4 regions of the Citrobacter sp. MNAZ 1397 genome follow, and region 3 is predicted to be linked to each of the others. Evidence: predicted binding sites of a transcription regulator. Region 3 holds the regulator's gene; each other region holds the start of a gene.

Region 1 (8,133 bases), on a different contig from region 3:
CCTCGGCAAAGCGGCTGAAATCCACATGCTCCAGCGCCAGCTTCCACAGACTGCCGTTGCGATTCGTCACAAAGGTCCGTTCACCGTCGCTGGTCACCAGCCCCACGTTGATCGAGGTATCGACACCCTCGTCCATGCGCAGACTGTAAATATCGATGTTCTCCTGACGGCAGCGTTCGAGGATGAAATGCCCTGCCGCATCATTGCCGATGCGGCTGTTAAGGGCGGTTTTATGCCCGAGGCGAGAAATGATCATCGCCTCGTTGATGGCATCGCCGCCTGTGGTCATCGCAATGCGCTCCAGCGGATAAGAATCAACATCGAAAATGTTCTTACTCACCGGTTGCAATGGGATGTCGACAATCGCGGCCCCCACGCAAATGACATCTATTTTACCCATGTTGCTATTCCGCCTTACCGTCCGAACCAAACAGACGGATTTTCTCCAGCGCACGTTCTTTAACGGCTTTACGCACTTCGCGCTCCAGATGCAGGAACGGCTGATGCTGGTTCTCTTTTATCGCCACCATTGCCGCCTGGCACAGCTCGGTATGGATGTTGATTTTGGCGATGCCCAGCGAGATGGCTTTTTTGATGTCCGCATCGCTGATCCCGGACGCGCCATGTAAAACCAGCGGAACCGAGACAGCTTCACGAACGCGGCGGACAACTTCAAAGTTAAGCTGCGGCGCGGAGGTATAAATGCCGTGCTGATTGCCAATCGCCACCGCCAGCGAGTCACACCCGGTGCGCGCAACAAACTCCGCAGCCTGGTCCGGGTCGGTATAGTGATAATCCGCCAGCGCCTCTTCGTAGACCGTTTCGTTGCCAACATGGCCCAGTTCCGCCTCGACCGGAATACCCAGCGGATGGAAGAAATCCACGGCCTCTTTGGTCAAACGGATATTTTCTTCAAAGTCGAATGCCGATGCATCACGCATTAAAGAGTTCATCCCGTGCTGCCAGGCATTGTGAATAATCTCCATGCTGCGGCCATGGTCCCAGTGAGTAATAACCGGAACCGTGGCTTGTTTCGCCATGGAGACCATCATATGAGAGAAGTCTTCAAACGATGTATTGCCTACAAAACCTGTACCAAAAGAAATAATGACCGGAGACTTTGTCTCTTCCGCCGCATCAATAACGCCCATCAACATCTCCGCATTCCAGACATTAAAATGCGCAATCGCATAATGGTTTTCTTGTGCGTGATTTTCCCAGAATCTGATATCTGCCAGCATGAATAACACCTCATTAATGAATTAAGCTAAAATTTTAATAACGCCTTTAATGACTTCGCGTTTGTTATTTACCGATTCGTCGAATGCGCGTTGCACATCGTCATAATCGTAAATATGGGTGACCATCGATTTCACATCGAATTTACCGGAGGAGATAGCCTCAATAGTTAATGGATAGCGATTGGCATAACGGAATACCGTTTGAATGCTGACTTCACGATTAATTTTCAGGAAATTAATCGCAGAGTCGCCCGGTACAGTACCGACAATCATTATTTTGCCACCGCGCATCACCAGATAAGGTGCCTGTTTTACAGTGATGGCTGAACCGGCCGTTTCAAAAACGATATCCGCCCCCATCTCACCAATACGTTCGGCACAGCAGGCCACCGTGTCCTCTTTCGCGCCGTTAATCACCGCGCTAGCGCCCAGTTTTTCCGCCATCGCCAGTCGTTTTTCCAGCACATCAACCACCACAATTTGCGTGGCGCCCAGATAGCGGCAAGCCTGCAGAGTCATCAAGCCGATACAGCCTGCGCCGAGAATGACAATCTTTTTGCCGGGCTTTACGTCAGCCAGCATCGCGGCATGAATCCCCACCGCCGCAGGCTCGACCAGTGCGCCCTCCATGGTGTCCATATTTTCCGGCAGCTTGTAGGTAAAGCTTTCAGGGTGACAGAGGTAATATGTCAGAGCGCCACGGTAATTTGGCTGGGTTGCCATAAAGTCGACATCAGGACAGATGTTATATTTGCCTTCCAGGCAGTAGCGACATTTTCCGCAGGGCACACCGGGTTCAATATTGACTTTATCGCCCGGTTTGAATTTTTTAACATTACGGCCAATGGCCACCACGGTACCGGCACACTCATGGCCGAGACCAATTTCCTGGCTCGGATCTTTCGGCGGAATAAAAGGGCCAGATTCGAAACCGTGAACATCCGAACCACAAATACCGACATATTCCACTTTAATTAAGACTTCATCATCTTTTGGCACCGGCATATTCGCCGGGAGAATTGTCATCGTGCCGGGTGTTTTTAAAATTGCTTTAGAGTTTTGCATACACTTTCCTTTCGAAGACGCATTATTTGGTGGTAACGGCATCCATCCCAATACTTTCGACAGACGCCCCTTTTGTTTCGATACCGATGGTTGCAATCGCCGCCGCGACGATAATGGCCACGACGCTGAGCAGAATAAAGACACCGGTGACGCCATAGTTACTGAGCAGAACTGCCACAGCATAAGGTGCGGCAATTCCGCTAATGCGACCCACGGCGTTCGCCAGGCCCGAGCCACGCAATTTTGCTTCGGTAGGCCATATTTCAGGTACGTAGACTGCCGAGGCATAGCAGACATACATATAAACAAAAGTAATCAGGAAGAAGCCACAAACGGTAATCATCAGCATATTGGTCTGCAGAGAATAGAAATAACCCAGTGCAGCAATAAATAGCAGTAATCCGACACCCATTGTTTTGCGTGGAATTTTGTCCATCACCATCATGGCGATAAAAATGCCAAACGGTGCGCCAAACATGCTCATGGTATTCAGCACGATGGAATCTTTAAGGTTAATCCCCTGCGACATAAATATGGTTGGCAGCCAGTTAATTAGCGTGTACTGCACCACATTCATGGCGATTAAGACAAACGATCCCAGAATCACCCGTTTAAGTAACGCTCCTTTCAGCAGCGATGAATAAGGCACCACGGCGGGCAGGCTTTTACTCTCAGTGGGTGTCACCACGCTCAGTGTCTTGCCGGTTTGCAGACTGACTTTACGTTCGATCTCCGACATGATGGCCTCTGCTTCCGCATAGCGTCCACGCGATTCCAGCCAACGCGGGGATTCGGGAAAATAACGCCAGGCAAGCCAGGTGGCAATCAACGAGAGCACGCTCGGAATAATAAGCTGTACACGCCAGTTCCACTCCGCGCTGACCATTGTCGTCAGCCCCATCGCAATTAATGAACACAATGGATATGACCAGTTGCCAATAAAGGAGACGCGACTAGACCAGGTTCCACGACTACGCCCCGGCATGTATTCGGTGTAACCGGCAAACAGCGTCACCAGCAGCGCGCCCAGACCAAATCCCATCACCAGACGGCAGGCAATCAGGAACGTCATATCCGGAGAGAGCGCACCGGCAATCATTGACACAATATGAATAACTTCATAAAGGATAATGGCTTTCTTACGGCCAATTTTATCGCCAATGATGCCGCCAATTAATGCCCCGGCGAACATCCCCGCCGTGGTAATAGCAGAAAAGGTTGCGGTCGTTGAATTATCTGTCCATCCGAGCTCTTTTAACTGCGCCAGAATTAACCCACCAACGGCGTTACTCCAGCAAACTAATAATCCGAAAGCCACCATCCCAAACATAGTATAATGCCAGTGGCTGTCCGGAAGACGGTCGAGTCTTGCCCCACAATTGGGTTTTTCAATTGTGTTTCCCATAAGATATTCCTCACGAAATAAAGCATTAATTTTTGTATTCGTGTATTCCGTCCGCGACGTCTTGTTTTATTATTTCCTTCAACATTCAAAATAAAGGACAAGATCGCATTGGTGATGCTAATAACAAGGAACGGTTTATCAATCGAAGTCGTAGGTCATGATGACTTTGATTGCCGTTTTATCGACCATCGCGTCAAAGCCTTTTTCCCACTCTGACAGCCCAATACGGTGGGTGATCATCGGTTTCACCTGAATATCACCGGAGGCCAGCAGGCGAATGGCGTTGCGCCAGGAGGTGGAGTCATAGGCCATGTGCCCAATGATGCTCTTGTTCCATGCAGTGATGTCGTTAATAGAGAAATCGAGCGGTTTGAAGCCCATACCTACGCGCACCACTTCCCCATTCGGTCGCAGCATTTCGATGGACTGTTTCAGCGCGATATTGGCCCCTGAGCACTCAATCACCAGCCCGAGGTTATCTTTGCCGCAAATCTCCTGGCAACGGGCAACAACGTCTTCTTTCGAACCGTTGACCACCGCCGTTGCGCCGAGCTCTCTGGCTACCGGGAAACGAACATCAACATCTTCATCCAGCCCGACGACCACAATGTTGACCGCCCCCATAATGCGCGCCATCTGGACAGAGAACAGACCCAGCGGTCCGGTACCGATGACCACAACGTCCTGGCCGGGCAAGAATTTGGATTGTTGGGCGATAGATTTATAAGCATTACAGATAGGATCGAGAACTGCCGCTTCTTCGTAGTCGACGCCTTCCGGGATCTCCCACAGTGCGCGACGGTGGATTTTCAGGATCTCACCGGGCACCAGGCAATATTTCGAAAAACCGCCACCCCAGGTGTTGTTATCAAGACCAAGGTTCACTTTTTCTGTACAACACAGAAAATCACCTTGTTCACAGGCAGGACACACGCCGCAGACGTGGCCGCTGTTATCGGACACTACGCGCTGGCCGACTTTCCAGTCCTTCACGTTTGCCCCGGTTTTACAGATGCGTCCGGCAAATTCATGGCCGCGGATTGAGTTAAAAACATCGGAACCGCTGTCGACTTTGTAATGTTTCATATCCGCACCGCAGATCGCTGCGGCTTTGATTTCAATGACGACATCATCCGGGCCGCACACAGGCTCAGGTACGTCAATCATCTTGTAACCGCCAAATGCCTTGCCGAAACGCGCTAATGCTTTCATCGCTTGCTCCTCAGTGATTTCATCTGTTTCAGTGAGGATATTATTCGCGCCATGCATTTTTGAAGTCAACTTTAAATCTGCTAAACACAGATTTTATTCTGTATTACCCAACGCAGATCACAAATGCGGGCACGAAGAATCAACAAAACTCATTAAAATCAACAGATTAATAAAAACAGATTAATGTGTGGAAAAAACAGATTTTTGCGACGAGGCCATCAAGAGTAAGTAAGGAGTGAAAAGGAGGGTAAAACAGGAAGGACAAAAATGCGGGCGAAGCGCTATGGCCTCGCCGCTTATCAAGGGTGTTATTGCATTTTCAGCGTCGCAATCGGCTTCGGCGCAATACCAAAGTCTTCTTTCAGTTGTTGCTTGCTCTTCATCACCATCTGTCCGTGGGTGTCGATGGTCATATGTTGCGCGTCGGTGTTATGGCGGGCCTGCCAAAGCATGACCAGTTGCAGGCTGTTCTCTTTTTGTTCCACCGTCAGCGCAACACCGTCCGGCCACTTGCCCAATTCAACAGCGGTAACCAGACGCTGGTAGATGTCCGGCGTCATACTGTTAATGACTTGTTCGAAATCCATGCTAAATTAACTCCAGTGGAATAATAGCTGAATCGATTCCTCATCCCTGAGTCCGATCGCCGTTTTCATCGTCGGTAAAACTCAAAGAGGCGGAATTTACGCAATAACGTTCACCGGTCGGTTGTGGTCCATCCGGGAAAACATGTCCCAGATGCGCGTCACAATTACCGCAACGAATTTCAACGCGCTGCATGCCGTGCGAGTAATCATTAAGGTAACGGATAGACTCTTCACTTACCGGCTCGAAAAAACTCGGCCAGCCGCAACCTGAATCATATTTGGTCTGCGAATGAAACAGCGGCGCGTCGCATACCAGACAGTGGTACACGCCTTCACGCTTGTTGTGTAAAAGACGACCTGTAAAAGGCGGTTCGGTACCGTGATCTTGCGTCACATAGAATTGCATCTCTGTCAGATTTTGTTTCAGGTCATCCTGAGAGGATTTCGTCGTCATAGGCTCACATCTCGCGGTAAGAATTCGTACAACTTCCCTTCGATTCTAACAAAACATTAACAATGAAGTGATAACTTTTGATCTAAACTTACTTGCTGCGAATTCCCGGGCGGGTAATTGTGATCACTCTCACATTTTTATCCTGCATGACCTTTAAAATTCGGGGCGGCGTCCCCATAAGGGGAGCATGCTCATAGGAAGAGTGAGACGAGTCAGTCGAACAAAGGTTATGCGGAGGATTGATTTGTCGCAATGATTGACACGATTCCGCTTGACGCTGCGTAAGGTTTTTGTAATTTTACAGCCAACCTTTTATTCACTAACAAATAGCTGGTGGAATATATGACTATCAAAGTAGGTATCAACGGTTTTGGCCGTATCGGTCGCATTGTTTTCCGTGCTGCTCAGGAACGTTCTGACATCGAAATCGTTGGTATCAACGATCTGTTAGACGCAGAATACATGGCTTACATGCTGAAATATGACTCTACTCACGGCCGTTTCAACGGTACCGTAGAAGTCAAAGACGGCCATCTGGTTGTTAACGGCAAAACCATCCGTGTTACTGCTGAAAAAGATCCGGCTAACCTGAAATGGAACGAAATCGGCGTTGACGTAGTAGCAGAAGCTACCGGTATCTTCCTGACCGACGAAACTGCACGTAAACACATCACTGCTGGTGCGAAAAAAGTTGTTCTGACTGGTCCTTCCAAAGACAACACCCCGATGTTCGTTCGTGGCGCTAACTTCGAAACTTATGCTGGCCAGGACATCGTTTCTAACGCATCCTGCACCACTAACTGCCTGGCACCGCTGGCAAAAGTTATCAATGACAACTTCGGCATCATCGAAGGTCTGATGACCACTGTTCACGCGACTACCGCTACTCAGAAAACCGTTGATGGCCCGTCTCACAAAGACTGGCGCGGCGGCCGTGGCGCAGCACAGAACATCATCCCGTCCTCTACCGGTGCAGCTAAAGCTGTAGGTAAAGTACTGCCGGAACTGAATGGCAAACTGACTGGTATGGCGTTCCGCGTTCCGACTCCGAACGTATCTGTTGTTGACCTGACCGTTCGTCTGGAAAAAGCAGCGTCCTACGAAGAAATCAAGAAAGCAATCAAAGCGGCTTCTGAAGGCGCAATGAAAGGCGTTCTGGGTTACACCGAAGACGACGTTGTCTCTACCGATTTCAACGGCGAAGTTTGCACTTCCGTGTTCGATGCTAAAGCAGGTATCGCACTGAACGACAACTTCGTGAAACTGGTATCCTGGTACGACAACGAAACCGGCTACTCTAACAAAGTTCTGGACCTGATCGCTCACATCTCCAAATAAGTTGGGATGAGAAATTGATCTATAAAGGCGACTTCGGTCGCCTTTTTTTATGTTTCGCGTCATCCTGAAAGCTGCTTCCTCACTGGCGCTGCTCGCGGATACTGGCCACAGAAACGTCTGTGTTCCCGGCTCTCCCCCAGACTTGCCGTCCTGATGCAGCTTTCATGATTTTGTGTCTTGCTAAACGAAGGATTGCACCATGATAAACAAAATTTTTGCTCTCCCGGTTGTTGAACAAATTACCTCCACCCTCTCTCGCCGCCTGATGGATGAACTGGAGGTTATCGTTATCGATCACCCACAAGTTAAAGCCTCTTTTGCTTTGCAGGGGGCGCATCTGCTCTCCTGGAAACCGCAGGGTGAAGACGAAGCACTGTGGTTGAGCGGCAACACGCCGTTCAAAAACGGCGTAGCGCTGCGCGGCGGCGTACCGATCTGCTGGCCCTGGTTTGGTCCGGCAGCGCAACAGGGTCTGCCTGCTCACGGCTTCGCCCGTAATCTGGCATGGACACTGAAAGCACATAATGAAGACGACAATGGCGTTGTGCTGACATTTGAGCTGCACAGCAGCGAAGCATCCCGCCAATACTGGCCGCATGAGTTCACGCTGTTTGCCCGCTATAAATTGGGTAAAACGTGCGAAATCGAACTGGAAGCGCACGGTGATTTTGAAACCACCTCAGCACTGCATACCTATTTCAACGTTGGCGATATCCATGCTGTAAAAGTCAGCGGCCTGGGCGATCGTTTTATTGATAAAGTGAACAACGCGCAAGAAGATGCATTGACCGATGGCGTGCAGACCTTCCCGGATCGTACCGATCGCGTCTA
Region 2 (8,133 bases), on a different contig from region 3:
TACATTAAGAAAAGCATTCGAGTCGGACCGATGAGATTTAACCTATCCAAATCAGGAGTCGGTGCATCTATTGGTATAAGAGGATTGAGGTTTGGTACTGGCCCACGAGGAAATTACATCCACATTGGTGCTGGCGGAGTCTATTATCGTGCTTCGCTTTCACCAAGTCTGGTCCCACAGAACAGAAAGAAGTTTCAGCACGTACCAGACGAATCCCCAATAGAACATGACACTACACATGCATCTCTTGAGGAAATCGAGTCATCCCATATCTCGGAAATCGTTGATTCAAGTTCCCGAGAACTGCTTGAAGAGTTGAACAACAAACGTAAGAAGTCGCAAATATGGCCCTTGGTCATGTGCCTTTCGATTGCGCTGTTACTTTACGGTTTTTCACAGGCATGGCCTGAGTGGTGCCTCGCTACAGGATTTATCGTAGGGGTAGCTTTCTCTATTTTTGCTTACATGTACGATCAGCTAAGAAAGACTACTGTTCTTTTTTATGACATTGATGATCAAATGATGGCATGTTACCAGCAACTTCATGATAGTGGAGCCAAGCTCGCAAGCTGCTCAAAAGTATGGCATATAGAAGCTTCTGGAGCCGTTTATGACCCCAAGTATCATGCCGGGGCTGGTAACTTACTACGCAGAAAAGTAACCTCTATCAGCAAATCAAAGCCTCCCTTTGTTAAAACAAATATTGAGACGATTGCCATCAATGTCGGTCGCCAAACATTACATTTTTTTCCAGATAGAGTACTCGTTTATGACCGTGAAGGTGTAGGTGCTGTAGGTTATAACCAGTTATTCGTTAATGTTGGTGATAGTCAATTCATTGAAAGCGAAACTGTTCCTAGGGATGCTTTAATCGTTGGCAGAACCTGGAAGTATGTTAACAAATCTGGTGGACCTGACAGAAGATTTAAAGACAATACAGAACTACCGATATGCCTATATGAAAATCTTTCGTTCACAAGTCATTCTGGGCTAAATGAGTTATTACAGCTGTCTAAAACCGGGCATGGTAAAGATTTTTCACTTGCAATTAAATCACTTAGCAAGAATGTCAAATCTTATTAATTAATTCGTTTTTATACTGCGAATAATTGACTGTTAGGCTTGCCCTGTGGCATACCGGGGATAGGACTTGAAATAGAAGGGGCGATACAACACGCTCCACAATCCGTACGGCATTCCATAATAACAACTCTCTGTTGGGCTGGCCGCCAAACTACCTGTTTTCCCCGTCAAACGCAAAACTCAGCGATTCCACTTGCCTGTAAAGGTCCTCGCGGGTACTTTGTCGCGATATTTTCGTTATTTTTAATTCACAGGATCCCACTGATGCCAAGAGCGAACGAAATCAAGAAAGGTATGGTGCTGAACTACAACGGCAAGCTGCTGATTGTAAAGAACATTGATATTCAGTCACCGAGCGCCCGCGGCGCAGCAACCCTTTACAAAATGCGTTTCTCCGATGTGCGCACCGGCCTGAAAGTCGAAGAGCGTTTCAAAGGCGACGATATCGTCGATACCGTGACCCTGACACGCCGTTTCGTTGACTTCTCCTATGTTGATGGCAACGAATACGTGTTTATGGATAAAGAAGATTACACGCCTTACACCTTCACGAAAGAGCAGATCGAAGAAGAGCTGCTGTTTATCCCGGAAGGCGGTATGCCGGATATGCAGGTGCTGACCTGGGATGGTCAACTGCTGGCGCTGGAGCTGCCGCAGACCGTTGATCTGGAAATTGTTGAAACGGCACCAGGTATCAAAGGCGCGTCAGCAAGTTCACGCACCAAACCGGCGACCATGAGCACCGGTCTGGTGATTCAGGTTCCGGAATACCTGACCACCGGCGAGAAAATCCGTATTCATATCGAAGAAAGCCGTTATATGGGCCGTGCGGACTAAGTCAGCCCATTAAAGTAAAAAAGGACAGTGAAAACTGTCCTTTTTTTATCTCAGCATGAAGCTAACGGATTATAACAGATCGCGGAACAGGGTTTTCTTAAGTGCCAGTTCCACGCCACGCACTTCCGCCATCCCTTTCAGACGACCAATTGCGGAATAACCCGGATTGGTTTTCTTACGCAGGTCATCAAGCATCTGATGACCGTGATCCGGACGGAACGGAATCGGACGCAGATCGCCCGCCTTCTTACGGCGCTGTTCTTCACTCAGGATCGCCGCCACAACCGATACCATATCTACATCGCCCTGCAGGTGTGCAGCTTCATGGAAGGTTTTCGGGTTATCTTCACGGCAAGTAGAACGCAGGTGCGTGAAGTGAATGCGATCGCCGAAAGTCTCAATCATATTCACCAGGTCGTTATCGGCACGTACGCCATAGGAGCCAGTGCACATGGTGAAACCGTTATTGATGCTATCAACCGCGTTTTTCAGCCAGTGCATATCCTCAATGGTAGAGACAATACGCGGCAGGCCGAGGATTGGACGCGGCGGATCGTCCGGGTGTACCGCCAGACGCACGCCAACTTCTTCTGCCACAGCGACAATCGCGCGCAGGAAGTAAGCCATATTTTCGCGCAACTGATCTTTGCTAATGCCATCGTACTCCGCCAGACGGGCACGGAACTGATCCAGCGTATACCCCTCTTCCGCGCCTGGCAGGCCAGCAATAATATTGCGCGTCAGTTTTTCAATTTCAGCGGCACTCATGGCTTCAAAATAGGCCCGCGCCTGCTGCTGTTCTTCTTCGGTATAATCAGCCTGCGCGCCATCACGCTTGAGGATGTAAAGTTCAAATGCGGCAAAAGCAATCTGATCGAAACGCAGCGCTTTTGAACCGTCCGGCAGTTCATATTCCAGATCGGTACGCGTCCAGTCGAGGATCGGCATAAAGTTGTAGCACACGGTATCGATGCCACAGGCTGCCAGGTTACGAATGCTTTGCTGATAGTTGGCAATCCAGGTGTCATACTGTCCCGTGTGCGTTTTGATATCTTCATGCACAGGAATACTTTCGACCACCGACCAGGTCAGCCCTTTTTCAGCCAGCAAGGCCTGACGCTGCTTAATTTCTTCTACCGGCCAGACCTGACCGTTTGGAATATGGTGCAGTGCCGTCACGACACCCGTTGCGCCAGCCTGACGCACATCATCTAATGAAACCGGATCGTTCGGTCCGTACCAACGCCAGGTTTGTTCCATCGCCTTTCCCCTTAAAGTTGTTATACCAATACAGCAAAGATTATGACGACTACCATACATGTTTAACGAATAGGGTCAAACGCCGCCATAACAATGATTGATCCAGCTCACATTACCCGGATATTTCAGGCACACCAATTCAATTTGCTGTCATATAACTTTACACTGCACTTTGTTAATTAATGGTTAAACAGGTGTATTCAATGCAAACAATTGCCTCCGTAACGCTGCCTGAAACGGTGCAGTTACCTCAGTATGATCGCCGTTCATTACGTTCGCGCATTGTTCATTTCGGTTTTGGCGCCTTTCACCGCGCGCATCAGGCGTTGTTGACTGACCGTGTGTTGAATGCGCAGGGGGGTGACTGGGGAATATGTGAGATTAGCCTGTTCAGCGGCGACCAGCTTATGGCGCAATTGCGCGCACAGGATCATCTCTACACTGTGCTGGAAAAAGGGGCAGAAGGTAATAAAGCCTACGTCGTTGGCGCGGTTAACGAATGTCTGAATGCCAGACTGGACTCGCTGTCAGCCATTATTGAAAAGTTTTGCGAACCGCAGGTGGCCATTGTTTCGCTGACCATTACTGAGAAAGGCTACTGCATCGACCCCGCAACCGGCAAACTGGACCTTACTCAGCCGCGTATTGCCCATGATTTGCAGGAGCCTTGCGAACCGCACTCCGCACCGGGCATTCTGGTTGAAGCGCTCTCGCGTCGACGTGAACGCGGCCTGCCCGCCTTTACCGTCTTGTCTTGCGACAATATTCCGGATAACGGTCATATCGTGAAAAACGCGGTGCTGGGTATGGCGCAGACCCGTTCCACTGAGCTGGCGCAGTGGATTGACACGCATGTCAGTTTTCCGTCAACCATGGTTGACCGTATCGTACCTGCCGCGACCGACGAATCACTGGCGGAAATCGCCGCTGAATTGGGTGTTGCCGATCCCTGCGCCATCAGCTGCGAGCCCTATATTCAGTGGGTCATTGAAGACAACTTTGTTGCCGGTCGCCCGCAATGGGAAGTGGCAGGCGTACAACTGGTACAAGACGTTCGCCCGTGGGAACAGATGAAACTGCGTATGCTGAACGGTAGCCATTCGTTCCTGGCGTATCTGGGATATCTGGCCGGCTTTGCCCATATTAGCGACTGTATGCAGGATGAGGTATTTCGCCGTGCCGCACGCCAGTTGATGCTTGGCGAACAGGCCCCGACGCTTAAGATTACCGGCGTGGATCTCAACGCCTACGCGGATAACCTGATTGCCCGCTTTTCCAACCCGGCGCTCAAACACCGTACCTGGCAGATAGCGATGGACGGGAGTCAGAAACTGCCGCAGCGTATGCTCGATAGTGTACGCGTACATTTGCAGCGCGAAAGCCGCTGGCCGTTGCTGGCGCTCGGCATCGCAGGCTGGATGCGCTATGTCAGCGGAACGGACGATGCAGGCGTAGCCATTGATGTGCGTGATCCTCTGGCCGACAAGATACGTGCTATCGTCGAGACCAGCAGTGAAAAAGAACGCGTGGGCGCATTGCTGGCGCTGAGTGAAATCTTTGGTACTGATTTACCTGCAGATCCGCGCTTCGTGGATGGGATCGAAAGCGCGTGGCAACAGTTGTGCTCGCAAGGGGCGCATCAGGCAGTACGTAGCGCCCTGCAGATTTAACATTTTCTGCCATTAAAAGGGGCGGAAAGTGCTTTATCCGCTCCTGCCCTTCTCTTTTTAGTCAATTTTCGTCAGGATTATTGCACTTATTATTGTGCGTAATTCTGGAGTGAACGTGACGAAAACGAATCTGATTACTGGCTTTCTTGGCAGCGGGAAGACCACGTCCATTCTCCATATGCTGGCAAATAAAGAGCCCAACGAGAAATGGGCCGTCCTGGTCAATGAATTTGGCGAAGTAGGTATCGACGGCGCATTACTGGCAGACAGTGGCGCCTTGTTAAAAGAGATCCCCGGCGGATGCATGTGCTGCGTAAACGGTCTGCCAATGCAAGTTGGCCTCAATACGCTACTGCGCCAGGGAAAACCCGATCGTTTACTGATTGAACCCACTGGCCTCGGGCATCCAAAACAGATTCTCGATATGCTCACCGCCCCCGTCTATGAGCCGTGGATCGATCTGCGCGCTACCCTGTGTCTCATCGACCCACGCCAGTTGCTGGATGAGAAAGTGACGGGCAATGAAAACTTTCGCGATCAGCTGGCGTCGGCTGACATTATTGTCGCGAATAAACAAGACCGCGCCAGCGCCGGGAGCCAGCAAGCGCTGGAAGCATGGTGGCAGCAACATGGCGGCGACCGTCTACGTATCAACGCCACACAGGGCAACATTCCCGTGTCGCTGCTGGATAACCCACGCCGCAATCTGCGCACACTTCCAGCCAGTGCCGAACATCACCACCACACCGGCGAAAGAAAAGGCCTGGCAGCGTTAAGTTTGCCGGAGCATCAGCGCTGGCGACGCAGCCTCAACAGTGGTCAGGGCCACCATGCGTGCGGCTGGATCTTTGATGCGGAGACGCAGTTTGACACCATTGGTTTGCTTGAGTGGGCACGCCTTGCGCCCGTGGAACGCGTCAAGGGTGTAATGCGCATTCCCGAGGGGCTGGTGCGCATTAATCGCCAGGGGCTGGATCTGCATATTGAGACGCAAAACGTCGCGCCGCCCGACAGCCGAATTGAGCTCATCACCGCCTCCGAAGCGGACTGGAATGCCTTGCAGGCCAGTTTGTTGAAGCTTCGTTTAGGTTAAGGACACTACTGTTTTGCCCGTGTTGTTTAAAAATGGTTAAAGATGAAGACTCGTTTACCTCTTATTTTTTTGCTTAATCTCGCTGGATTTGCGCTGTTCCTGTCATGGTATCTGCCAGTCAATCATGGATTCTGGTTTCCGCTGGATGCGGCAATTTTCCACTTCTTTAATAACGGCCTCGTTGAGAGTCGTGCTTTCCTGTGGCTGGTCGCGCTGACCAACAACCGCGCTTTTGACGCCTGCTCGCTTATTGCGATGGGCTGCCTGATGCTGTCGTTCTGGTTGCGTGAAGACCGCGTAGGACGTCGTCGTATTCTCATCATTGGCCTGACGATGTTGCTTTTCGCGGTGGTTATTAATCAGCTTGCGCAATTACTTATTCCCGTTAAACGCGAAAGCCCAACACTATTTTTTAACGGTATTCATCGGGTCAGCGAATTACTGAATTTCCCGACCAAAGACGCCTCCAAAGACAGTTTCCCGGGCGATCATGGTATGATGTTGCTTATTTTTTCTGCGATCATGTTGCGGTATTTCGGTAAAAAAGCGTTCGGCATTGCCCTGATTATAGTTGTGGTTTTCGCCTTCCCACGCGTGATGATTGGCGCTCACTGGTTTACCGATATTGCCGTTGGCTCTCTTTCTGTGGCGTTGATTGGTCTGCCCTGGTGCCTTATGACATCACTTAGCGACAAAATAATTAGCCTGTTTGATCGTTACCTACCGGGCAATTAAACAACTTTTATACACTTTAATAACACGATTGAACGTTAATCATCAGGGATCGTTTTCGATCCCTGACGCAAATTTGCCGAAATTTCGTGTTTTCTGTCATCACGCTGTCATAACAATCACTATTCAAATGAGTGAGTTGCATGATTTTTAACCCAAATTGCCGTTTTTTTAGCCATTCCTGATAATTAACTTTCTGTATCATAATTTCTTATAAAAAATCACAGAAAAGCGCTCGCAATGCCGGAGGTGATAGGGTAATCTCGGGTCTGCTTTGAGCAAATGAGCGATTATTTTCATAAAGAATAAATTTGTGCGTTCACCCACAGATTTGACCACTGGTAATTGTCTCATTGCATACAGGTAATTACTCTCGCTGCGTTGGCATTTTTTATAACGATATTTATCGTTAAGGACTTCAAGGGAAAATAATTAACATGGTCAAATCTCAGCCGATTTTGAGATATATCTTGCGGGCGATTCCCGCGGTAGCAGTGGCGGTTCTGTTATCAGCTTGTTCAACAAATACCGCGAAGAACATGCATTCTGAGACGCATGCTGTGGGCGAAGATATCTCTTCACTGCAAGCCTCTCAGGATGAATTTGAAAATATGGTGCGTAATCTGGATGTGAAAAATCGCATCCTCGATCAATATGCTGACTGGAAGGGTGTGCGTTACCGCTTAGGCGGCGACACTAAGAAAGGTATTGATTGTTCCGGCTTCGTCCAGCGCACTTTCCGTGAGCAGTTTGGTTTAGAATTACCGCGTTCAACCTACGAACAGCAGGAAATGGGTAAATCGGTATCACGCACCAGTTTGCGTACCGGTGACCTGGTGTTGTTCAGGGCAGGGTCGACGGGTCGCCATGTAGGTATCTACATTGGCAATAACCAGTTTGTCCATGCTTCGACCAGTAGCGGTGTGGTAATTTCCAGCATGGATGAACCGTACTGGAAGAAACGCTACAACGAAGCGCGCCGTATACTGTCCCGCAGCTAACGCATGTTTTCGTCGGTTATCCCTTGGCTGACGCGAAACGATAAAAGAACACTGCTTCGGCGGTGTTTTTTTATGCTCAATTTTCTTGCATGTTTATATGTCTCATTCAGTCTTTCCAGGCTATATTCCTGGAATATCAGACAGATCAAACGCCTGGCTTTTTCCGCTCAAATTCGCCAGATATGGATATAAGTGATGTTGACCCGCAACTTTTCCGCCAGCCGGAAAATTCTTCTGTTTAGCCTTCTGGTCGGTCTCTTCGCGGCTATTGCCGTTAGCGGTATTCAGTTTTTAGTCGTTCAAAAAAGACATGAACAAAAGCTGAATGCCGTACTCGCGGGCATGCAGCACTGGCTCACAGACTATTTTAGCGATATCAAAACCACCGCGGAGTCGCTCCAGCCGCTAACGCTCAATGAATGCGCAGATGTCGCCAGCGAGCTGACCTCGCGTGCCG
Region 3 (8,133 bases):
TGGGCGTGGTGATGCATTTTCGTGGCTGCAGCGGTGAACCTAACCGTCTTAACCGTATCTACCACTCCGGCGAAACCGAAGACGGCACCTGGTTTTTGCACTGGTTGCAACGGGAATTTGGCCGGGTCCCCACCGCCGCGGTGGGCTATTCGCTGGGCGGCAATATGCTGGCCTGTCTGCTGGCCAAAGAGGAAAATCGCGTCCCCCTCGATGCCGCAGTGATTGTCTCTGCCCCCTTTGTGCTGGAAGCATGCAGCGCCCATATCGAAACCGGCTTTTCGCGGGTGTATCAACACTACCTGCTCAACTTGCTGAAAGCCAACGCGTCGCGCAAATTAAAAGCCTATCCAGGATCTTTACCTGTTGATTTGCCACAATTGAAACGTCTGCGTCGTCTGCGCGATTTTGATGATGCGATTACGGCGCGCATCCATGGCTTTGCCGATGCGATTGACTATTACCGTCAGTGCAGTGCTATGCCGCTGCTGAATAAAATCAGCAAACCAACGTTGATCATCCATGCGAAAGACGATCCCTTTATGGATCAAAATGTGATCCCCGATATGCAGACATTACCACCGTCAATAGAATATCAACTCACCGAACATGGCGGTCACGTGGGGTTTGTGGGCGGCACGTTACTGCGCCCGGAAATGTGGCTGGAAAAGCGCATCCCCGACTGGCTGCACACTTATCTGGAAAGCTAAATGATTATTCCCTGGCAGGATCTGGCGCCTGAGACGCTCGACAACCTGATTGAAAGCTTTGTCTTGCGTGAAGGCACCGATTATGGTGAACATGAGCGCTCACTCGAACAAAAGGTCGCCGATGTGAGACGGCAACTGAAAAACGGCGAAGCCGTGCTGGTGTGGTCAGAACTGCACGAAACCGTCAACATTATGCCGCGCTCGCAGTTTCACGAGTAACGCACTGACGGCTGGCTTCGTTTACAACAATGGGTTACTCAGGGAGCTGCTATGTCCGCTAAACATCCGGTTATTGCCGTAACAGGTTCCAGCGGTGCGGGAACCACTACCACCAGCCTCGCGTTTCGCAAAATCTTTGCTCAACTGAATTTGCATGCCGCCGAGGTCGAAGGTGACAGTTTTCACCGCTATACCCGCCCTGAGATGGACATGGCAATCCGTAAAGCCCGGGATTTAGGCCGACATATCAGCTATTTTGGCCCGGAAGCGAATGACTTCGGGCTGCTGGAACAGACGTTTATTGAGTACGGACAAACCGGTAAAGGCCAGGCGCGAAAATATCTGCATACCTATGATGAAGCCGTTCCCTGGAATCAGGTTCCCGGCACTTTCACCCCCTGGCAACCCTTGCCAGAGCCAACAGATGTGCTTTTTTATGAAGGGTTACACGGCGGCGTGGTGACGCCACAGCATGATGTCGCCCGCCATGTCGATCTGCTGGTGGGCGTGGTTCCGATCGTTAACCTTGAGTGGATTCAAAAGCTGGTGCGTGATACCAGTGAGCGCGGCCATTCCCGTGAGGCGGTAATGGATTCAGTGGTGCGTTCGATGGAAGATTATATCAACTTCCTTACTCCCCAGTTTTCCCGCACCCATATCAACTTCCAGCGTGTGCCGACGGTAGATACCTCCAACCCGTTCGCCGCTAAAGTGATCCCCTCGCTGGATGAAAGCCTGGTGGTTATTCATTTTCGTAATCTGGAAGGGATCGACTATCCCTGGTTGCTGGCAATGCTCCAGGGGTCATTCATTTCGCACATGAACACGCTGGTGGTGCCGGGCGGAAAAATGGGGCTGGCGATGGAGCTTATCATGACGCCGCTGGTACAGCGGCTGATGGAAGGGAAGAAGATTCAATAGCCTTCCGGCGGGACGCAACATCGGCTCCCGCCAGGGTATCCCGGCACGCAGCGCCACCGGGGAAAACGCCTGATGCGCTTCGCTTATCCGGCCTGCGTTCTCAGGCCTCAATCACTTCATACGAGTGCGTGATTTTCACCGCCTTCTCCAGCATTAATGCCACGGAGCAATATTTCTCAGCAGAGAGATCCACCGCACGCGATACAGCCGCTTCTTTCAGCTCTTTGCCGGTCACGATAAAGTGCAAATTGATATGCGTAAACAGACGCGGAGCCTCCTCGCGGCGCTCCGATGTCAGCTTCACTTCGCAGTCTTTCACATCGTGACGGCCTTTTTGCAAGATAGAGACAACATCGATAGCGCTGCATCCCCCCGCCGCCATCAGCACCATTTCCATCGGGCTGGGGGCTTTGTCGCCTGAGTTACCATCCATCAGGATCTGGTGCCCGGACGCAGACTCGCCAAGGAACGTTAAACCTTCTACCCATTTCACACGAGCTTGCATTTTTAATTCACTCCGGAGTTACAATTTTCTTTACAGATTACGCGTACATAAGAAAACGCGCAACGGAAGGCGACCTGCGTCAAGCTGAAGCGAGACACCAGGAGACAGGCGACAAAAGCTATGCTAAAACAATCGGGATGCTACAGTGATACATTGACGTTATGCATGTATGCAGAGGACATCACATATTACAGGCCGCAGGCATGTCTGACGGTCCACTTCCCAGGTATGGGGAAGATAGATTGCAACCCCGGACGCGATATGTGAATCCAGCGTCTGGAGCCAGCTTATAACAGAGGATAACCGCGCATGGTGCTTGGCAAACCGCAAACAGACCCGACTCTCGAATGGTTCTTGTCTCATTGCCACATTCATAAGTACCCGTCGAAGAGCACGCTGATTCACCAGGGTGAAAAAGCGGAAACGTTGTATTACATCGTCAAAGGCTCAGTGGCTGTGCTAATCAAGGATGAAGAAGGTAAAGAGATGATCCTCTCTTACCTTAACCAGGGAGATTTTATCGGTGAACTGGGTCTGTTCGAAGAGGGTCAGGAGCGTAGTGCATGGGTACGCGCCAAAACCGCTTGTGAAGTGGCCGAAATCTCCTACAAAAAATTCCGCCAGTTAATTCAGGTGAACCCGGATATCCTGATGCGTTTGTCTTCCCAGATGGCGCGTCGTCTGCAGGTCACCTCAGAAAAAGTCGGTAACCTCGCCTTCCTTGATGTGACAGGCCGTATCGCACAGACGCTGCTGAATCTGGCAAAACAGCCGGATGCAATGACCCACCCGGACGGTATGCAAATTAAAATTACCCGTCAGGAAATTGGTCAGATCGTCGGTTGCTCCCGCGAAACCGTTGGTCGTATCCTGAAAATGCTGGAAGATCAAAACCTGATCTCCGCGCACGGTAAAACCATCGTCGTGTACGGTACACGTTAATTCTCAAGCGGCGCATCGCCCTTAACGATGCGCCGTTTTTGTCTCTCTTCCCCATGTGGCGCAGGCTGATTTATCACCCCGAAATCAACTATGCACTGCGACAAACGCTGGTGTTATGCCTTCCTGTGGCTGTCGGACTCATTCTGGGCCATTTACAGCAGGGGCTGCTTTTCTCACTCGTTCCCGCCTGTTGCAATATTGCGGGTCTGGATACACCACACAAACGCTTTTTTAAACGTCTGATCATCGGCGGTTCGCTTTTTGCGGGTAGCAGCCTTGCAGTACAACTGCTTCTGGCGCAAGCGCTCCCCCTGCCGATCATTTTGACGGGTCTGACCCTTATCCTGGGCGTAACGGCAGAAATCAGCGCGCTTCACGGACGCCTGCTGCCCGCCTCGCTTATCGCCGCTATCTTCACGTTAAGCCTCGCCGGAAATATGCCTGTCTGGGAACCATTGCTGATTTATGGGTTCGGTACCCTGTGGTACGGCGCGTTTAACGCCTTCTGGTTCTGGCTATGGCGGGAGCAACCGCTACGTGAATCATTGAGCCTGCTGTATCGCCAGTTGGCGGACTATTGCGAAGCGAAATACAGCCTGCTGACGCAACATGTCGATCCAGAAAAAGCCCTCCCCCCGCTGCTGACACGTCAGCAAAAGGCGGTGGATATGATCAGCCAGTGTTATCAACAGTTGCATATGCTGGCGGCGAATAATAACAACGACTACAAGCGGTTACGCCGCGTTTTCCAGGTCGCTCTGGACTTACAGGAACACATTGCCGTTAGTCTGCATCAACCGCAGGAAGTCCAGGAACTGGTAGAACGCAGCCATGCCGAAGAGGTTATCCGCTGGAATGCGCAAACCGTTGCCGCGCGGTTACGGGTTATCGCCGATGATATTCTTTATCATCGCTACCCCAAACGCTTCAATATGGATAAACAAATTGGCGCGCTGGAGAAAATTGCCCGCCAGCACCCGGATAACCCGGTTGGGCAGTTTTGCGCCTGGCATTTCAGCCAGATAGCCCGTGTGCTGCGTACCCAGCGCCCGCTCTATATACGCGATCTGATGGCAGAGAAGCAGCGTCGCTTGCCCCTGATCCCGGCCCTCAAAAGTTATCTCTCGTTGAAATCTTCCGCCTTGCGTAATGCGGCACGCATTAGCGTCATGCTCAGTATTGCCAGCCTGATGGGCAGTGCGCTGCATCTTCCTAAACCCTACTGGATAATGATGACGGTAATGTTTGTTACGCAAAACGGGTATGGTGCGACACGGGTACGCATTCTGCACCGGGCGGCAGGCACCCTGGCCGGGTTGATCATTGCCGGCGCGACACTGCACTACCACGTACCGGAAGGTTTCACGTTGACCGCGATGCTGATCGTGACGCTGGTAAGCTATCTGATTATCCGCAAAAGCTACGGCTGGGCGATGGTGGGCTTTACCCTCACCGCGGTATATACGCTCCAGTTGCTCACCCTGAATGGCGACCAGTTTATCGTTGCCCGTCTTATCGATACGCTGATTGGCTGCCTGATTGCCTTTGGCGGTATGGTCTGGCTGTGGCCTCAATGGCAAAGCGGCCTGCTGCGAAAAAATGCTCATGACGCGCTGGAAACCTACCAGGACGCCATTCGTCTGATCCTGAGCGATGATCCTCAGCCGACTCCGCTGGCCTGGCAGCGCATGCGGGTAAACCAGGCGCACAATGCGCTCTTTAACTCGCTTAATCAGGCCATGCAGGAGCCTGGCTTTGATACGCGCTACCTGGCGGACATGAAACTGTGGGTCACGCACAGTCAGTTTATTGTCGAACATATTAATGCGATGACGACGCTGGCGCGGGAACACACTATGCTCACGCCGGATCTGGCACAGCGTTACCTGCAGTCATGCGAAATTGCCCTGCAACGTTGTCAGCAGCGTCTGGAGTATGATGGTCCGGGAAGTTCAGGGGATGTGAATATTCTGGAGGCGCCGGAGAGCATGACGCATGGCCCTATGAGCACGCTGGAACAACATCTGCAGCGGATCCTGGGGCATCTGAACACCATGCACACCATTTCGTCGGTGGCATGGCGTCAGCGTCCACATCACGGCATTTGGTTAACTCGCCGCTTGCGACCTTAAATGTTAATCACTTTGGCAACTGCTTTCGCGAAGCGCTGCATCCCTTCTTCGATATCACTCTCTTCAATGATAAGCGACGGCGCAAAACGCATCACATCAGGACCGGCATTAAGTACCATCAGCCCTTCATTCGCCGCAGCGTAGAGGAAATCGCGCGCGCGGCCTTTGTACTGCGGTTTCAGCTCCGCACCGACCAGCAGACCCATGCCGCGAATTTCGCTGAACAGGTCGTACTGCGCGTTGATGTCTTGCAGATGTTTGACGAACAGTTCGCGTTTCGTATTTACGCCATTTAAGACTTCTGGTGTATTGATAATATCGAATGCCGCACCGGCAACGGCACAGGCCAGCGGGTTACCGCCATAGGTTGAGCCGTGGGAACCCGGGTGGAACGCGCTGGCGATCTCATGGGTCGTGAGCATGGCGCTTACCGGGAAACCACCGCCAAGCGCTTTGGCGCTGGTCAGGATATCCGGGGTCACACCATAATGCATGTAGGCGAACAAATCGCCGCTGCGTCCCATCCCGCACTGCACTTCATCAAACACCAGCAGCGCGTTGTGTTCATCGCACAGATCACGCAATCCCTGTAAAAACTCCGGCGTTGCCGCCGTCACTCCGCCTTCGCCCTGAATCGGTTCAACCACGACCGCGCAGGTATGATCGTCCATGACCGCTTTCACCGCATGCAGGTCGTTATAGGGCACGTGAATGATATCCGCGGGTTTCGGCCCGAAGCCGTCCGAATATTTCGGTTGACCACCGACGGTCACGGTGAACAGCGAACGACCATGAAACGCATTGTGGAAAGCGATGATTTTGGTTTTATGCGGACTGTGGCGTGTAGATGCATAATAACGCGCCAGTTTGAATGCCGTTTCGTTGGCTTCGGTGCCGGAGTTCATAAACACGACACGTTCAGCAAAAGTGGCGTCGATCAGCTTACGCGCCAGGCGAAGTGCGGGTTCATTCGTAAACACGTTACTGATATGCCACAGCGTTTCGCCCTGCGTTTTTAACGCCTCCACCAGCGCCGGATGGCAATGCCCCAGCGCGGTAACGGCGATGCCCCCCGCAAAATCGACGTACTCTTTCCCCTGCTGATCCCAAACACGGCTACCTTTCCCTTTCACCGGAATAAATTCGGCCGGTGCGAAAATTGGTAAAATGACTTCGTCAAATGTTGCGCGCGTGATTGCACCCTGCTGAGTTGCCATGTAACCCCACCCTTTTTATACAAGAAGTAGAAGTGAAAATATAATCACGAAATATGCATAAAAAATCACTCAATGGCAACTAAAAATCGGCGCGATGCAAAAAGTTATTCAACAACTCATGGCCTTGCTCGCTAAGAATACTTTCCGGGTGAAACTGCACCCCTTCCAGATCCCATTGACGATGGCGAATGCCCATAATCTCTTGCGTCTCGCTCCAGGCGGTCACCTCAAAGCAGTCTGGCAACGAAGGCGGATCGATCAACAGGGAATGGTAGCGGGTAACCGTTAACGGATTATTCAGGCCGCGAAAAACACCCTGCCCGGTATGGGTTACCGGGCAGGTTTTGCCATGCATAACCTGCTTCGCCCGGACAATGCGGGCGCCAAAGACCTGGGCAATGGCCTGGTGACCAAGGCAGACGCCGAGAATCGGCAACGTGCCAGCATAGTGGCGAATAATGTCCAGCGAGATCCCCGATTCATCCGGTGTACAGGGGCCCGGGGATATCACGATTTTTCGAGGGGCAATAGCCGCAATATCCGCCAGGGTGATCTCATCATTACGCCTGACCTCGACCTGCGCGCCCAGTTCGCAAAAGTACTGATACAGGTTCCAGGTAAAAGAGTCGTAATTATCAATAAGCAGGATCATGGCGGCCTCATCATGTTAAGCCGCCCTATTCTACTCAGTTTCGACGGCTTCGCTTACCACTTTGCCAAAGATCTCACACAGCGGTTTTAGCTCGCCCATCGCCCCGGCCTGATTCGCTTTACTCCAGTTTTCCGGGTCAATCCCGCGCCAGTCCAGCCGGTACCCGGCATGCAGCGCAAGCTGTTCGAAGAAAATTCGCTGGGCAATGCCATTGCCAATACGAAAGGGATGCAACACGTTAATTTCACAATAGTAATGGGCCAGTCGCTCAATAAACTCTTCCTTCCCGAGCCCCTGTAGCCACTCTTCGTCTTCAAGCGATTGCATTAACGCATTGCCTTCTTTTTCGATGTATTCGAAATGGCAGAAACGGGTATCCCCCTGATAAATGTCCACTTCGCGCACCTGCCCGGCCCAGTCGAAGACATCCTGGTAAATATGGCGGTGAATGGCGCAAAGATGCGGCAGCCCGCGGGCCAGCGGCCCCAGCTCCAGCGTGGCGGCACGTAACGCCGTGAGTTCCCATGCCGCCTGTTCCAGGCGTTTCGCCTCACGAATACCCAGCGCGTTACGCATTACATTAAGGCCAGGGTAGAGATAAGGATCGCGACCGTCGCCGAATTTATCGCTCATAGTGCCTCCTTAACGCTGCAATCCGCGTCATCGCCTCATCGGGTGTGAGCGTTACCAGCGGGCTTTCAACGCCTTCAAGAAGCCTGCTGGCCTGAAAATTGACATTACGGTCTTGTTCCCAGAGACGGGATTTTTGTCGGTCGGTGAGTTTTTTGGTCATAACGCCTCCCTGATGTCTCGCTCATGTGCCACAAGTATAAGCAGC
Region 4 (8,133 bases), on a different contig from region 3:
CTTTACTGGAGACGTACTGGCAACAGTGTTCGCCGTCGCGTCGTACGCCGTTCTGGCTGCAGCAATTAAAATCGCGCAGGCAAGAGGGCGAGCCGGCACCCTTGCGACTGGCTCCATTACATATGGATGTTCACGCGGGCAACCTGGTGCACACTCATGACGGGTTGCGGTTGATCGACTGGGAGTATGCCGGTGACGGTGATATCGCGATGGAACTGGCAGGCGTCTGGACCGGGAGCGAGCATCAACGGCGTGAACTGGTGGCTGAATATGCACGTTTCGCCATGCTTGACGAAACGCGTTTATGGCGTCAGGTGCTACGCTGGCGTCCGTGGATAGCAATGTTGATGGCGGGCTGGTTTGAGTGCCGCTGGCAGCAGACGGGCGATCAACAATTTATAACGCTGGCTGATGCCGCATGGCGTCAGTTAAAGATGAAAGGAAAAGAGAGGTGAGTGTGGGTCCGGTCATGTTAGATGTGCAAGGCTACGAACTGGATGCGGAAGAGCGCGAAATTCTGGCGCATCCGCTGGTGGGTGGCCTGATTCTATTTACCCGCAATTATCACGATCCGGCGCAGTTGCGCGAACTGGTACGCCAGATCCGTGCCGCATCTCGCCATCGTCTGGTGGTCGCGGTCGATCAGGAAGGTGGGCGGGTTCAGCGCTTTCGCGAGGGTTTTACCCATCTGCCGGCAGCGCAATCTTTTGCGGCCTTGCTGGGAATGGAAGAGGGCGGCAGAGTGGCAGAAGAGGCGGGCTGGCTGATGGCAAGCGAGATGATTGCGATGGATATCGACATCAGTTTCGCGCCCGTACTTGATGTGGGCCATATCAGCGCCGCGATTGGCGAACGTTCCTATCACGAAGATCCGGTAAAAGCGCTCTCCATCGCAGGACGTTTTATCGATGGCATGCACAGTGCGGGCATGAAAACCACCGGTAAGCATTTTCCGGGGCATGGCGCCGTGACGGCCGATTCACATAAAGAGACGCCGCGCGATCCGCGGGCTCAGGCGGAGATCCGTGGCAAGGATATGGCGGTGTTCCGCGCGCTAATTGAACAGGGCAAGCTGGATGCGATTATGCCTGCGCACGTTATTTATACGGATGTGGATTCACGTCCGGCCAGCGGTTCTCCCCACTGGCTGAAAACCGTGCTGCGCAGTGAGCTGAATTTTGATGGCGTGATTTTTTCCGACGATTTATCAATGGAAGGCGCGGCGATCATGGGCAGCTATGCCGAGCGTGGACAGGCATCGCTGGATGCAGGTTGCGATATGATCCTGGTCTGTAATAATCGTAAGGGCGCAGTCAGTGTGTTGGATAACCTGTCGCCGATCAAAGCAGAGCGTGTTACGAAATTGTATCATAAAGGTTCATTTTCCCGTCAGGAATTGCTGAGTTCTGCACGCTGGAAGGCCGCCAACCGTGAACTGGAACAACTCCACGCGCGTTGGCAGGAATACAAGGTGGCTCAGTGAACCTTTGTGGACGGGGTACTGGAGTAGGGTGAGGATACAATGATCATCTATTTGCACGGTTTTGACTCAAACAGTCCGGGAAATCATGAGAAGGTACTGCAACTGCAATTTATCGACCCGGATGTCCGGTTGATCAGTTACAGCACGCGTCATCCGAAGCATGATATGCAGCATTTGTTAAAAGAGGTGGACAAAATGCTGCAGCTCAACGTGGATGAACGGCCGCTCATTTGCGGCGTGGGGCTGGGAGGATACTGGGCGGAGCGCATAGGTTTCCTTTGCGACATTCGGCAGGTCATGTTCAATCCTAACTTGTTCCCCTTTGAAAACATGGAAGGCAAGATCGACCGACCGGAAGAGTACCTCGACATTGCCACAAAATGTGTGTCGAATTTTCGCGAGAAAAATCGCGATCGCTGCCTGGCGATCCTGTCTCGCCGTGATGAAGCGCTGGATAGTCAACGTTCGTCTGATGTTCTGCACCATTACTACGAAATTGTCTGGGACGAAGAACAGACGCATAAATTTAAAAATATCTCGCCGCACCTGCAGCGAATTAAAGCTTTTAAAACACTTGGTTAATCCTCCTCAGCCCGACACTCGTCGGGCTTTGTTTTGCTCCCTTCGTTAACTGGTTTTAGCTCACGTTTTCGACCAGCGTGTTTCAGAGCAACTACACTTGTTCATCTTTTAAGCACCAAAACTTGATGCATATCAATTTTGGTATGACCAATGCACCGTTCATGTTATTCTCACTGACATAATTTGGTTTTCATGATGTAACTTGTTGTTAATTAAGAGTTATATTTATAACTTTTAATTAACAATTGGTTAATAATTTTGAGGGGGTCACGTTGACTACACCATTGAAGAAAATTGTGATTGTTGGCGGTGGTGCTGGCGGGCTTGAACTGGCGACACAGTTGGGTAAAAAATTGGGCCGCGGTAAGAAAGCAAAAGTTACGCTGGTGGATCGCAACCATAGCCACCTGTGGAAACCACTGTTACATGAAGTAGCAACAGGATCGCTTGATGAAGGTGTTGATGCGCTGAGCTATCTGGCGCATGCGCGTAATCACCATTTCCAGTTCCAGTTGGGCTCTGTGGTTGATATCAATCGCGACGCGAAAACGATAACCCTGGCAGAGTTGCGTGACGAGAAAGGTGAACTGCTGGTTCCTGAACGTAAGCTGGCGTATGACACGCTGGTGATGGCGTTAGGCAGCACGTCAAACGACTTCAATACCCCTGGCGTAAAAGAGCACTGCATTTTCCTTGATAACCCGCACCAGGCGCGCCGTTTTCATCAGGAGATGCTGAACCTGTTCCTGAAATACTCTGCCAGCCTGGGGGCGAACGGCAAAGTAAACATCGCTATTGTCGGCGGTGGGGCGACGGGTGTTGAGCTGTCTGCCGAGTTACATAACGCAGTGAAACAGCTACACAGTTACGGTTATAAAGGGCTGACCAACGAGGCGCTGAACGTCACGCTGGTGGAAGCAGGCGAGCGCATTCTGCCCGCGCTGCCGCCGCGTATTTCCGGCGCTGCGCACAATGAGCTGACCAAAATGGGTGTGCGTGTTCTGACGCAGACGATGGTCACCAGCGCCGATGAAGGCGGTCTTCACACCAAAGATGGCGAATATATTAAAGCCGATCTTATGGTCTGGGCAGCCGGTATCAAAGCACCGGACTTTATGAAAGAAATAGGCGGCCTGGAAACGAACCGGATTAACCAGTTGGTGGTTGAGCCGACCCTGCAAACGACACGTGATGCGGATATTTATGCCATTGGCGACTGTGCCTCCTGCGCGCGTCCGGAAGGGGGCTTTGTGCCGCCGCGCGCTCAGGCCGCACACCAGATGGCGAGTCTTGCGCTGCACAACATCCTGGCGCAAATGAAAGGGAAACCGACGAAGTCCTATGTCTATAAAGATCACGGCTCGCTGGTTTCACTTTCCAACTTCTCCACCGTGGGGAGCCTGATGGGTAACCTGATGCGCGGGTCAATGATGATTGAAGGGCGTATTGCGCGCTTTGTTTATATCTCACTGTACCGTATGCATCAGATTGCGCTGCATGGTTACTTCAAGACGGGATTAATGATGCTGGTCGGCAGTATTAACCGTGTCATTCGCCCGCGCCTCAAGCTTCACTAACGGGGCTTACTGCTCTCCTGGGTTACATTCCAGGAGAGCAGTACATCCTTCTGCTATACCGCCAGCATATGCTCGGATAACTCCGAATCATGCTGTTCTCCTGCCTGATTTCTCTTTTTTTCCGCTCATTCCGATTGGCTTATAGCACTGCCAGGTTGCAAAATTGTTACGAATAGCAAACCAGGGAGGAAATCCTGTGAATAAGTCAATGTTAGCGGGTATCGGTATTGGCGTGGCCGCTGCTCTGGGTGTCGCAGCGGTTGCAAGTATGAATGTCTTCAATCGCGGGCCGCAGTATGCGCAGGTGGTTTCCGCCACGCCAATCAAAGAATCCATTAAAACGCCGCGTCAGGAGTGTCGTAATGTCACCATGACGCATCGCCGTCCGGTTCAGGATGAAAATCGCCTGACCGGTTCAGTACTGGGCGCGGTTGCCGGTGGCGTTATCGGTCATCAGTTCGGTGGGGGCCGTGGTCGCGATGTCGCCACGGTCGTCGGCGCGCTGGGCGGTGGCTACGCCGGTAATCAGGTCCAGGGCGAAATGCAGGCAAGAGACACTTACACCACGACTGAGCAGCGTTGTAAAACGGTGTATGACAAATCGGAAAAAATGCTGGGGTATGACGTCACCTATAAAATTGGCGACCAGCAAGGGAAAATCCGCATGGATAAAGACCCTGGAACCCAGATCCCACTGGATGACAACGGTCAGCTTATTTTGAATAACAAGGCCTAAAATAGCAGTACTGTACCCATTGGCTCCTCAATTGCTCAGGCTGAGGAGCCTTTTTTACAGGCACAGAATTCAGATAAGATCATGCTGCCGATAGAGCAGAAAGCCGGTAATGACCACTGAGATAAACGCGAATAACACCGAACCACCACATACAACCCAGAGCCCGAATAACAATGTTATTACTATTAGCACTTTAAGTAATGGTAATAGCAAAATCATCTCCATTTTCCTTCTGAATGTGAATAGTCAGCCAAAGTACATAATTCCGTATATACAATAAGATAGCGTAGGGTTAGAACTAACAGTTCGCTTATACCGTCATCCTGACATTTATGGTTCTTTTACTACTAATGGTTAGCAGCGAAATAATTCCTGTTTAATATTAGCAAAACGGCAAAAATGGCATGCAGTTTTCACCTATTAATATAATAGGTGAAAACGATAATTATTGCGGAGGGAGGCAAATCAGGATGTGGTCAACTGGGGCCATAAACGCAGCGTAGTTGCCGCAATCTGCAGCAACTTCTCACGACTCGCTCCTTCCCGGGCACTGATAGACATGCCCTGCAGAATACAGCTTAAAAATTGCGCCAGCTCCTGAACATCCGCGTGGGAGGGAATTTCCCCTCGCGCCTGACGTTGTAACAAAAATGTGAGCAACATCTGTTCCTGCTGCGCATGGCGTGACTTGATGGTTTCGGCAATCGCTTGCGATGAGGCGGCCAGCGTCGCGGAGGTGTTGATCAGAAAACAGCCCGCCGGAGTATCCGTGCTGGTAAAGCAGTTTGCCACCGCCGTGAAGTAATCTTTTAACGCCTGTCCCAGCGGTTTGTCGTCGCATAACAGTTGGGCTTCATGTTTGGCTGCAAAAAGCGAGATATAGCGATCCAGCACCGCGCGGAACAGGCCTTCTTTATTCGTAAATTCCGCATACAGCGTCGGTGCTTTCGCGCCCGTTGCCTCTACGAGATCAGATAAAGACGTGGCTTCGTAGCCATGCTGCCAGAATAATACCATGGCCTTATCAAGCGCCACTTCCCTGTCGAACACTTTCGGTCGGCCACGGCTTTTTTTCGTACAAGTGACTTCACTGGTCATAGTGCCGTTCAACCTTTGTTGGTTTGTTGAGCAATCATTATAAAAATAAATGCTGTCAGACACCAGAGGCAAAATAGCACAAATGATTAAATTCTATCTATATGATAAATATCATTTTATTAATTTAGTTAACGTTCGTTATTAAAATGTATTGACGCGTGACGCAGATCACACTTATCATTTGTCTATCGATCGTTAAGTTAATGCTTACGACGCTTCTTTCATCTGCTACAGGAACAAAATCATGAAAAACGTTAAAACACTGTTTGCCGCTGCCGTACTGAGTTCACTTTCTTTTGCAAGCTTCGCTGCTGTTGAAGTCCAGAGTGCTCCGGCAGGCCAGCAGCAAGTCGGTATCATTGGTGCTTCTGCAGGCGCTAACCTCTCTTCTGTTGAAGATCAACTGGCTCAAAAAGCTGATGAGATGGGCGCAAAATCTTTCCGTATCACCTCTGTGACCGGTTCTGATACCCTGCATGGCACGGCAGTGCTGTACAAATAAGTTAAGCCACTGAATTAACCCTCATAAAAAAGGCCTCGCAACTGCGAGGCCTTTTTTTGTTACCCGGACATTAAAGGGATTGTTGCAGCGCATTGTCATGGAGGGTGACATCGACCGGCATGCCGGAACGCACTTCCATCGCACGTTCAAATACCTCACTTGCGCTTTGCGGTGAGTCTTTGAAGGCCTGCATTGTGGCATTAAGTACAATCGGTAAGGTCTTCGGGTCGTCATCAATGGATTTTGATAGCGGCTGGTGCACTTCTACAAGTCGTGTGCCGTCAGGTTCAACCGATGTTTTTATCGGTGTATTGATAATATTCACGCGCGTACCGGGTGTGATAACCCTGAATAAGGTGGCAATGTCGTTATCACGCAGACGGATACAGCCAGAGCTCACACGCATACCAATGCCAAAATCGGCGTTAGTTCCATGAATCAGATAGACACCACCGTAAGCAGCAAGGCGAATGGCATGGTGCCCCATCGGATTTTCCGGCCCGGCAGGGACGACCGCCGGTAAATCTATCCCCTGGGCTTTATAACGCGCACGAATATTGGCTGTAGGCGTCCAGGTCGGATTGGCCCGTTTATCGGAAACGGTCGTCACCATCGTAGGCGTCAGCGTATCGCCACCCAGTTGCCCTATTCCGATAGGGTAGACGGTGACTTCGTTTTTACCTGGCGGGTAATAGTAGAGACGCAGTTCGGCCAGATTAATGACAATACCTTCGCGCGGCACGTCTGGTACCAGGGTTTGTAGCGGGATCGTCAGCACATTGCCTGCGCGCGGAACATAAGGATCGACACCGGGGTTCGCCTGCAACAGAGCCAGGAAACCGACATTGTATTTTTTGGCAATTGCCTCCAGCGAGCCGCCATCATTTTCTACCACGTGATAACGATTTTCACCGACCAGCCGACTACCGTTGGGCGGTAAAGGCCAGGTATTGGCTTTCGCTGGTAAGACTAGCGTGGCGGCGAGGAAAATCGCCCAGAGGACAAAACGGGAGTTATTAAGCATTACCATTATCCATGTAAATTATAATGTTATTTTGTCAGATAGAGATAATGGAATTATGGCGGGAGGGAATGTCGGGAAGTCCTGGAAGAGTGCAAAGTGTTTGTAAATATTTCAAAAAATAACCGGGCCAGTACGGGTACTGGCCCACAGAACACTATGCGATCGCGTTCTCTTCCAACTGTCGCATGAAGTTACGAACCCACTCCATGCGAGTTTTGCGATCCGTCAGCTCCTGGAAGAATTTCAGGCGCGTCGGGCCGTCAAGGCGGAAGTGTTTTGGCTGTTTTTGCAACAGGCCGATTAGCCATGCGGGATTGACATGATTTTTTTCATTGAACTCAATCGAGCCGCCTTTTTCATTCCCTTCAAGCTTACGAATCCCCAGTTTCTGCGCCTGTTGACGCAGCCGCGCAATATCGAGCAGGTTTCGTGCGGCGTCAGGCAGCAGGCCAAAGCGGTCAATCAACTCCACTTTAATCTCATCGAGCTCATTTTCACTCTTCGCGCTGGCAATGCGCTTGTAGAAAGAGAGGCGGGTATTGACGTCGGGAATAAAATCATCCGGCAGTAGGGAAGGCATCCTCAGTTCGACTTCCGTTTGCTGGCTGGTGAGATCTTCAAGCGATGGCTCACGCCCGGCTTTAAGCGCATCGACCGCATTTTCCAGCAGCTCCATGTACAGCGAAAAGCCGATGGTTTCCATTGAACCGCTCTGATCTTCTCCCAGCAGTTCGCCGGCGCCGCGGATTTCCAGATCATGGGTCGCAAGGGCGAAACCGGCACCTAAATCCTCCAGTGAGGCAATAGCTTCGAGACGCTTTTGTGCATCGGTCGTCATCGCTTTCGGGTGTGGTGTCAGCAGCCAGGCATAGGCCTGGTGGTGTGAACGACCCACGCGCCCACGTAGCTGGTGGAGTTGCGCCAGGCCAAAGTGATCGGCTCGCTCAATAATGATCGTGTTCGCGGTAGGGATGTCGATTCCGGTTTCGATGATGGTGGTACAGACCAGCACATTAAAACGCTGGTGGTGGAAATCATTCATCACCCGTTCCAGTTCGCGTTCACGCATCTGGCCGTGGCCGATGGCGATACGTGCTTCCGGTACCAGTTCTGCCAGTCTGTCGGCAGCTT

What was found. Region 3 encodes CRP, which controls carbon source genes, mostly activating them, when cyclic AMP is high. Its sites were predicted from a motif close to ATGTGANNNNNNTCACAT; they were not measured.
Region 1: msrB (peptide-methionine (R)-S-oxide reductase MsrB) is a predicted target of CRP. The motif match lies at 6,082-6,099, and genes of this name have one in related genera.
Region 2: L2097_RS01875 (mannitol dehydrogenase family protein) is a predicted target of CRP. The motif match lies at 3,276-3,293, and genes of this name have one in related genera.
Region 4: bhsA (multiple stress resistance protein BhsA) is a predicted target of CRP. The motif match lies at 5,633-5,650, and genes of this name have one in related genera.

The regions. Positions count from the first base shown of each region.
Region 1 covers NZ_JAKIVH010000001.1:924,763-932,895, reverse strand. Annotated here, with positions in the region: gene L2097_RS04255 (carbohydrate kinase family protein) at 1-400, opposite strand, end outside; gene L2097_RS04250 (ketose-bisphosphate aldolase) at 405-1,241, opposite strand; gene L2097_RS04245 (NAD(P)-dependent alcohol dehydrogenase) at 1,263-2,306, opposite strand; gene L2097_RS04240 (MFS transporter) at 2,329-3,711, opposite strand; gene L2097_RS04235 (zinc-binding dehydrogenase) at 3,850-4,923, opposite strand; gene L2097_RS04230 (YeaC family protein) at 5,232-5,510, opposite strand; gene msrB (peptide-methionine (R)-S-oxide reductase MsrB) at 5,551-5,964, opposite strand; gene gapA (glyceraldehyde-3-phosphate dehydrogenase) at 6,307-7,302, shown strand; gene L2097_RS04215 (D-hexose-6-phosphate mutarotase) at 7,502-8,133, shown strand, end outside.
Region 2 covers NZ_JAKIVH010000001.1:441,023-449,155, reverse strand. Annotated here, with positions in the region: gene L2097_RS01895 (DUF4236 domain-containing protein) at 1-1,083, shown strand, start outside; partial or broken gene L2097_RS01890 (YkgJ family cysteine cluster protein) at 1,119-1,202, opposite strand; gene yeiP (elongation factor P-like protein YeiP) at 1,348-1,920, shown strand; gene uxuA (mannonate dehydratase) at 1,990-3,180, opposite strand; gene L2097_RS01875 (mannitol dehydrogenase family protein) at 3,384-4,850, shown strand; gene L2097_RS01870 (CobW family GTP-binding protein) at 4,966-5,943, shown strand; gene L2097_RS01865 (phosphatase PAP2 family protein) at 5,986-6,678, shown strand; gene mepS (bifunctional murein DD-endopeptidase/murein LD-carboxypeptidase) at 7,113-7,676, shown strand; gene pdeN (cyclic di-3',5'-guanosine monophosphate phosphodiesterase PdeN) at 7,872-8,133, shown strand, end outside.
Region 3 covers NZ_JAKIVH010000003.1:419,210-427,342, reverse strand. Annotated here, with positions in the region: gene L2097_RS19195 (hydrolase) at 1-707, shown strand, start outside; gene L2097_RS19190 (YheU family protein) at 708-926, shown strand; gene L2097_RS19185 (phosphoribulokinase) at 978-1,847, shown strand; gene L2097_RS19180 (OsmC family protein) at 1,948-2,352, opposite strand; gene crp (cAMP-activated global transcriptional regulator CRP) at 2,662-3,294, shown strand; gene L2097_RS19170 (YccS/YhfK family putative transporter) at 3,348-5,426, shown strand; gene argD (bifunctional acetylornithine/succinyldiaminopimelate transaminase) at 5,423-6,643, opposite strand; gene pabA (aminodeoxychorismate synthase component 2) at 6,723-7,295, opposite strand; gene L2097_RS19155 (putative adenosine monophosphate-protein transferase Fic) at 7,326-7,928, opposite strand; gene ficA (FicA/YhfG family antitoxin) at 7,918-8,088, opposite strand.
Region 4 covers NZ_JAKIVH010000001.1:862,949-871,081, forward strand. Annotated here, with positions in the region: gene thiK (thiamine kinase) at 1-455, shown strand, start outside; gene nagZ (beta-N-acetylhexosaminidase) at 458-1,483, shown strand; gene ycfP (alpha/beta hydrolase YcfP) at 1,523-2,065, shown strand; gene L2097_RS03945 (NAD(P)/FAD-dependent oxidoreductase) at 2,338-3,642, shown strand; gene L2097_RS03950 (glycine zipper 2TM domain-containing protein) at 3,839-4,378, shown strand; gene L2097_RS03955 (TetR/AcrR family transcriptional regulator) at 4,844-5,476, opposite strand; gene bhsA (multiple stress resistance protein BhsA) at 5,721-5,978, shown strand; gene ldtC (L,D-transpeptidase LdtC) at 6,049-7,002, opposite strand; gene mfd (transcription-repair coupling factor) at 7,157-8,133, opposite strand, start outside.